DNA from 2 places in the Mesorhizobium sp. C120A genome. Region 2 is predicted to be linked to the other one. Evidence: riboswitches for the same ligand, from Rfam matches in the RefSeq annotation. Region 2 holds a riboswitch; the other holds the start of a gene.
The links. A riboswitch is a leader RNA that binds a small molecule or an ion and turns the genes downstream of it on or off. The one in region 2 is predicted to bind S-adenosylmethionine.

Region 1 (4,035 bases), 1.6 Mb from region 2:
AGCGCCGACTTGCCGACATCTGGTCGCGCCAGGCGCGCTGGGCGCGGTTGCGCCGCGTCACCTTCCCGCTGTTTTTCGCACCCGAGATCCTGACCGGCGTCGCCGTGCCGTTGGCGTTGGCGCTGGTGGCGGCCGCAAGTGCCGGCATCAGCCTGCCGGCCACGGTGTTGGCCGTGCTGACGGCGGCCTACATTCCCGAATGCGCGCTGGCCGCTGCCAAGGGCTGGCATCTGTCGCTGCGCATGGTCCCGGCGATGATGGTCCGCGACATGATGCTTCCCGCCATCTGGGCGCGCGGCTGGCTGAGCGGCGCCGTCGATTGGCGCGGCAACACCATGATCATCGGCACCAAGGCAGCCGAGCTGGAAGAGGCTTCGTCGGGAGCGTGACGCCTCGCGGCCTACCCGGCTGCCTTCAGCGCCTGCGCAACGTCCTCCAGCAGATCGTCCGTATCCTCAAGACCGACCGACAGCCTGAGCGTTCCCGGCCCGATGCCAAGCTCGGCGCGAGCTTCGTCGCTGAGGTTCTTGTGCGTGGTGGTCGCCGGATGGGTGATCAGGCTCTTGGCGTCGCCGAGATTGTTGGAGATCAGCACGATGTCGAGCGCGTTCTGCAAGGCGAAGGCCGCCTGCTTGCCGCCCTTGACGTCGAGGCAGATCAGCGTCGATCCGCCTGTCATCTGCTTCTTGACGATGTCGGCCTGCGGGTGGTCGGCGCGGCCGGGATAGATGACGCGGGCGATTTCCGGCCGTCCTGCCAGGAAGTCCGCGATCTTGGCCGCGCTTTCAGTCTGCTGGCGCACCCGAACCGGCAGCGTCTCCAGGCCCTTGAGCAGCGTCCAGGCGTTGAACGGCGACAGGCTCGGGCCGGTGTGGCGGAAATAGTCGTGCAAATTCTCGTCGATCCATTTCTTGTCCGACAGGATGATGCCGCCGAGACAGCGTCCCTGGCCGTCAATGTGCTTGGTCGCGGAGTAGACGACGATATGGGCGCCGAGCTGCAAGGGCTTCTGCTGCAAGGGCGTGGCGAAGACATTGTCGACGATCAGCCTGGCGCCGATCGAGGTGGCGAGCGCCGCCACCGCTGCAATGTCGACCACTTCCAGCGTCGGATTGGTCGGGCTTTCCAGGAAGAACAGTTTCGTGTTCGGCCGCACCGCCTTTTCCCAGTTGGCGATGTCGGTGCCGTCGACCAGCGTTGCCTCGATGCCGTATTTCGGCGCCAGCGTCTCCACCACCCAGCGGCAGGAGCCGAACAGCGCGCGCGCCGCAACGATATGGTCGCCGGCCTTGGCGCTGCACAGGAGCGCTGCCGTCACCGCCGCCATGCCGGACGCCGTGGCGCGCGCATCTTCGGCACCCTCCAGCGCGCACATGCGCTTTTCGAACATGTCGACGGTAGGGTTGGCATAGCGCGAATAGATGAAGCCCGGCTCCTCGCCCTTGAAACGGGCCTCGGCAGCCTGCGCCGTCTCGTAGACATAGCCTTGGGTGAGGTACATCGCTTCGGACGTCTCGCCGAACTGGGAACGCAGCGTTCCCCCGTGCACGAGTGCGGTCTGAGGTTTCCAGTTACGCTTCTTGGTGCTCATCGCTTTTGTTCCAGACACAAAAAAACCGGCCGCGAAAGTCGCAACCGGTCCATATGGCCTTGCGGCCCGACGGTCCTTTAGCGACTTGTTTAACGTGGCTGCAAGCCGACCGGCCAAATCACCACGGGATAACGACCCTTTAGACCTCACCTGCGCTTGCGTCAATTGCCGGCTTCATTAAGAGGTTTGTACCAGGCAGGTTCCGCAATAATATCCAGCGGTTTTGCGGCAAGAACCTGCCACAAAGAGACCGACCTTGGAGCGGAGCCAGCCTTTTGCGGCAGACAGGCATTCTTCCCGATCAGGACATTTCCGCGCTGTTTCAGTCCGGCGCGCTGAAGTCGCCGCGCGCGCTCGATGTCGACCAGGTGCAGCCGGCGAGCCTCGATCTCAGGCTCGGCGACAAGGCTTTTCGCGTGCGCGCCTCCTTCCTGCCGGGTCCCGATCATCTGGTGGCCGACAAGCTTCACCGGCTGAAATTGCATGAGTTCAGTCTCGCCGAGGGCGCGGTGCTGGAAACCGGCTGCGTCTACATCGTGCCGCTGCTCGAAAGCCTGGCGCTGCCCGCAAACGTGTCGGCCTCGGCCAACCCGAAGAGCTCGACCGGCCGGCTCGACATCTTCACCCGGGTGATGACCGATCGCGGCCATGAGTTCGACAAGATCGCCCCCGGCTATCACGGGCCGCTTTATCTCGAAGTCAGTCCGCGCACCTTCCCGATCGTCGTACGCGCCGGATCGAGGCTGTCGCAGATCCGCTTTCGCACCGGCAACGCGCTGTTGTCGGAGGCAGAACTGAACGAATTGCACCGCGCCGAGATGCTGGTGGCGACCGAGCCGCCCAACATTTCCGGCGGCGGCATTGCGCTGTCGATCGATCTTGACGGCGACCAGAACGGCCTGGTCGGCTATCGCGGCAAGCATCACACCGGCTTGGTCGATGTCGACAAGCGCGCCGCCCAGGATGCCGTCGATTTCTGGGAGCCGCTCTATAAGAGCGGCGCCGGCGAACTGGTGCTCGACCCGGACGAGTTCTACATCCTGGTCAGCCGCGAAGCCGTGCACGTGCCGCCGCTCTACGCCGCCGAGATGACGCCCTTCGATCCGCTGGTTGGCGAATTCCGTGTTCACTATGCCGGCTTCTTCGATCCGGGCTTCGGCCATTCGGCCTCAGGCGGCACCGGCAGCCGGGCGGTGCTCGAAGTGCGCAGCCACGAAGTGCCGTTCATCCTCGACCACGGCCAGATCGTCGGCCGGCTGGTCTACGAACACATGCTGAAGCGGCCGCAGGCGCTTTACGGCACCGATCTCGGCTCGAATTACCAGGCGCAAGGCCTCAAGCTCTCCAAGCATTTCCGCCCCGCCGGCTGAACCTTCGATCACCGTCAGGCAAAATACTTGCCTGCGCTGCCTCACCATGCTTGGCTGCCTTTCGGTGGCCGGCAAGAGAACGGCGCGCAAGGGGAACCGAAATGCAGATTTCAAGATGGATCATATCGGCAGCGAGCGCTGCCATGCTGGTGATATCGGCCGGCTCGCTGGCTGAGGCGCAGGAGAAATTGAAGATCGGCACCGAGGGCGCCTATCCGCCCTTCAACACCATCACCGCGGACGGCAAGATCGAGGGCTTCGACATCGACATTGCCAATGCGCTGTGTGCGCAGATGAAGGTCGAGTGCGAGATCGTCACCCAGGACTGGGACGGCATCATCCCGGCGCTGCAGGCGAAAAAGTTCGACGCCATCATCGCCTCGATGAGCATCACCGAGGAGCGCAAGAAACAGGTCGCCTTCACCAACAAATACTACACGACGCCGCTGGCGCTGGTGGCGCCGAAGGACAGCGACCTCACTTCCACCGAACCGGCAGCCCTTGCCGGCAAGACGGTGGGCGCGCAGGCCTCGACCACCCAGGCCGACTATGCGCAGGACGCCTATGGCAAGGCCGGCGCCGAGGCGAAACTCTACCCCACCCAGGAAGAGGCGATCACCGACCTGCAGAACGGCCGTCTCGATGCCGTCATCTCCGACAAGTTCGTGCTGATGGACTGGCTGAAGAAGGCGAGCGAAGGCTGCTGCAAGCTTGTCGGCGACGTCAAGGGCACCGAGACCCAAGCCGGCATCGCTGTCCGCCTGGAAGACACGGCGCTGCGCGACAAGCTGAATGCGGCGATAGACGCCATCGTCGCCGACGGCACTTACAAGAAGATCCAGGCCAAGTATTTCGATTTCGATATTTATTGACTTCCGGCCCGCCGGAGTCAGCCGCGAAAGAGATACTCTTTCGCGGCGCCAAGGCAGGCATGAAAATGGCCGATAAACAGCAGTTCGCGTGCGGCCAAACGTTTCCTGCCCCAAAAGCCTTCGGTCAGTTTGACCTCGTCGAGCGAAGCGTTTGAGCCGCGCTTCAACGGGAACAACTGCTTGTCGAGGCAACCGAGGACAT
Region 2 (4,035 bases):
AGGGCGCATGCGTGGGGCTGGTACGATTCATCAGCCTATCGCGAGATTCTGGCCTTGCGCACCGACAACTCCCACGCCGATGTGATCATCGCCGATGGCGTTCAGCACCCGCACAAGGCGACGGACGTGCTGGAATAGGGGCAAACTACCGCTTCAGCAAGAACACCGCTTGCTGGCCGAAGAAATTCCAGAACCACCATGGCATCGACAGGCCGATCTTCTGGCCGTTGCCGTCGAGCGCGGTGGCTTTCTCGACCGAGGCGCCGAGTTCCTCGACCAGATTGACGAAGTCGCGGATGGTGCAGAAATGGATGTTGGGCGTGTCGTACCAGGAATAGGGCAGGTCCGCGGTCACCGGCATCCGGCCCTTGACGAACAGCGACAGCCGCACCCGCCAGTGGCCGAAATTGGGGAAGGAGACGATGGCGCGGTTGCCGATTCGCAGCAGCTCGTCGAGCACCAGCTTCGGGTTGCGGGTCGCCTGCAGCGTCTGTGACAGGACGACGAAGTCAAAACCCTTGTCCGGATAGAATTCGAGGTCGGTGTCGGCATCGCCCTGGATGACCGAGAGGCCGCGCGCCACGCATTCATTGACGCCTCGCTGTGACAGCTCCAGCCCGCGGCCGTCGACCTGCTTGGTCTCCTGCAGGAGTTCGAGCAGCAGGCCGTCGCCGGAGCCGACATCGAGCACCCGCGACTGCGGCGGTATCAGGTTGGCCACGACTTCGAGGTCGACGCGCTGGCTGCCATTGACGCTCATGAGGCGAGCCCCCTTGCGCGGGCCGCCGAGCCGATGAAGCCCTTGATGGCGGCAAACAGTTCGGGTTCATCGAGCAGGAAGGCATCATGGCCGCGGTCGGTGTCGATCTCGACGAAGGAGACGGAGGCGCCGGCGGCGTTGAGCGCATGCACGATCGAGCGGCTCTCCTCGGTCGGGAACAACCAGTCCGAGGTGAAGGACACCAGGCAGAAGCGGGTCTTGGTCCCGGCAAAGGCATCGGCCAACCGGCCGCCATGGTCGGCGGCGAGGTCGAAATAATCCATCGAACGGGTCATGTAGAGGTAGGAGTTGGCGTCGAAGCGGTCGACGAATGTCATGCCCTGGTGGCGCAGATAGCTTTCGATCTGGAAGTCGGCGTCGAAACCGAAGGTCAGCGCTTCGCGGTCCTGCAGATTGCGGCCGAATTTCCGATGCAGGGCGGCTTCCGACAGATAGGTGATGTGGGCGGCCATGCGCGCCACGGCGAGCCCCTTTTCCGGGCGCTTGCCGTGCTCGAAATATTTGCCGCCATGCCAGTCCGGATCGGCCATGACGGCCTGCCGGCCGACCTCGTGGAAGGCGATGTTCTGCGAGGAATGGCGTGCGCCTGTGGCGATCGGCAGGGCCGAGAAGACGCGCTCGGAATAGCATGACGCCCATTCCAGCACCTGCATGCCGCCCATCGAGCCGCCGAGCACGCAAAACAGCTTTTCGATGCCGAAATGGTCGACCAGCATCAGTTGCGCCCGCACCATGTCGCGGATGGTGATGATTGGCAGGTCGAGGCCGTAGGGCTTGCCGGTGGCGGGATTGGTCGAGGCCGGACCGGTGGAGCCGAGGCAGCCGCCGATGACGTTGGAGCAAATGACGAAGAAGCGGTTGGTGTCGATGATCTTGCCGGGACCGATCAGCACTTCCCACCAGCCGGGCTTGCCGGTCACCGGATTGGTGCTGGCGACATGCTGGTCGCCGGTCAGCGCGTGGCAGACCAGGATGGCGTTGGTGCGGGCATCGTTGAGGGCGCCATATGTCTGGTAGGCGATCTGGAACGGCGACAAAAGCGTGCCGGCGTCGAGCTTCAGCGGCTTGTCAGGGCCAAAACGCAACACAGGGCTCGACGGGTTGTCGGCCTCGTTGTTGGTTTTTGTAGCGCGGAGCGCGGCCATGTGACTCTCCTTGCCCGCCGTCAGGCAATAAAAAACCGGCAATGCGATCGCAAAGCCGGTTACGTCACGCAAACGGCCCTTTAGCGAGTTGTTTAACGTGGCTGCAAGCCGACCGGCCAAATCACCACGGAACTGTTGCGTTCTTCTAGAACTCGTGCGGCCCGGCGTCAACGGCCAGCTATTGCCCGCCTCTCGACATTCGCGGCTACGGCTTGTATTTCCGCTGCGGCCTCCGGACGGAGGCATTCTCGATGGATTTGCGACATGGACAAGACAGCGGACAAGGCACGGCCGACGCCCCGCGCGGGCATCATGGACATCGACGCCTATGTGCCGGGCAAGAGCACGGCACCTGCCGGCGTCGCCAAGGTCCATAAATTGTCGTCGAACGAGAACCCGCTCGGCCCGTCGCCGAAGGCGATCGAGGCCGCGCGCGAAGTGGCTGGCAAGCTCGATGTCTATCCCGACGGCACCGCCCGCCGGCTGCGCGAGGCGATCGCCGAGGTGCATGGCCTCAACCCGGCAAACATCATCTGCTCCAACGGTTCCGACGAGATTTTGGGCCTGCTGGCGCAGACCTATCTGGCGCCAGGCGATGAGGCGATTTTTACCGAACATGCCTTCATGGTCTACAAGATCTACATTCAGTCGGCGGGGGCCAAGCCGGTTGCTGTGAAGGAAACCGAGGAGCGCGCCGACGTCGACGCGATCCTGGCCGCGGTGACGCCGCGGACCAAAATCATCTTCCTCGCCAATCCCAACAATCCGACCGGCACCTATCTGCCGTTCCAGGAGGTCCGCCGCCTGCATTCCACGCTCCCGGGCAACGTGCTTCTGGTGCTCGACGCGGCCTATGCCGAATATGTCAGGCGCAATGACTACGAGGCCGGCATCGAGCTGGCGGGCAGCGCACAGAATGTGGTCATGACCCGCACCTTCTCCAAGCTCGGCCTTGGCGGCGCGCGCATCGGCTGGATGTATGGCCCACTGCACATCGTCGATGCCATCAACCGTATCCGCGGCCCTTTCAACGTTAACGCAACAGCGATCGAGGCCGGCATTGCCGCCATCCGCGACCGCGCCCATGTCGAGCGCAGTTCGTTGCACAACGAGACCTGGCTTACCTGGCTGAATGAAGAGCTGACGAAGCTTGGGCTCAGGGTGACGCCCAGCGTCGGCAATTTCGTCCTCATCCACTTTCCCGACGACAAGAAGCATTCGGCTGAGGCGGCGGACGACTACCTCACCCAGCGCGGCTATATATTGCGGCGCGTTACCGGCTATGGCTTTCCCAATGCGCTGCGCATGAGCGTCGGCACCGAAGAAGCCAATCGCGGCGTTATCGACGCCCTCACGACGTTCCTGAAAAGCTGAAACAATGACATCACCGATGTTTGAAAAGATCGCGCTGGTCGGCATCGGCCTGATCGGCTCGTCGCTGGCCCGCGTTATCCGCCGCGAGGGCCTGGCCCGCCATGTCGCCATCGCGACGCGCAGCCCGGCCACGCTGGCGCGGGCGAAGGAGCTCGGTCTTGGCGAGAGCTACACCACCGGCGCCAGGGAAGCGGTCCGCGACGCCGACCTGATCATCGTCTCGGTGCCTGTGGGATCGTCGGGCGAGGTGGCGCAAGAGATCGCGCCGGGGCTGAAAAAGGGCGCCATCCTCACCGATGTCGGTTCGACCAAGGCCTCCGTCATTGCGCAAATGCAGCCCTATGTACCGGACGGCGTGCACTTTATTCCGGGGCACCCGCTGGCAGGTACGGAGAAATCGGGCCCGGATGCGGGTTTCGCCGACCTGTTCGAAAACCGCTGGTGCATCTTCACGCCGCTGCCGGGAACCGATCCGGCCGCGCTGGAAAAGCTGTCGGAATTCTGGCGGCGCTGCGGCTCCAACATCGACTCGATGGACCCGCAGCATCATGACATGACGCTGGCCATCGTTTCGCATCTTCCGCACATCATTGCCTACAACATCGTCGGCACGGCCGACGATCTGGAATCGGTGACCAAGTCGGAAGTGATCAAATATTCGGCTTCCGGTTTCCGCGACTTCACCCGTCTGGCCGCCTCCGACCCGACCATGTGGCGCGACGTGTGCCTGCACAA

Region 1: another riboswitch for S-adenosylmethionine. It lies ahead of NL532_RS31280 (O-succinylhomoserine sulfhydrylase); the one in region 2 lies ahead of metX (homoserine O-acetyltransferase MetX).

Annotation. Positions count from the first base shown of each region.
Region 1 is NZ_CP100476.1:6,457,326-6,461,360, reverse strand. It holds gene NL532_RS31285 (ceramide glucosyltransferase) at 1-389, shown strand, start outside; gene NL532_RS31280 (O-succinylhomoserine sulfhydrylase) at 401-1,591, opposite strand; SAM riboswitch at 1,649-1,726, opposite strand; gene NL532_RS31275 (2'-deoxycytidine 5'-triphosphate deaminase) at 1,867-2,961, shown strand; gene NL532_RS31270 (ABC transporter substrate-binding protein) at 3,063-3,833, shown strand; gene NL532_RS31265 (hypothetical protein) at 3,851-4,035, opposite strand, start outside.
Region 2 is NZ_CP100476.1:1,429,762-1,433,796, forward strand. It holds gene NL532_RS07065 (DUF1330 domain-containing protein) at 1-138, shown strand, start outside; gene metW (methionine biosynthesis protein MetW) at 146-760, opposite strand; gene metX (homoserine O-acetyltransferase MetX) at 757-1,926, opposite strand; SAM riboswitch at 1,987-2,064, opposite strand; gene hisC (histidinol-phosphate transaminase) at 2,191-3,300, shown strand; gene NL532_RS07085 (prephenate/arogenate dehydrogenase family protein) at 3,305-4,035, shown strand, end outside.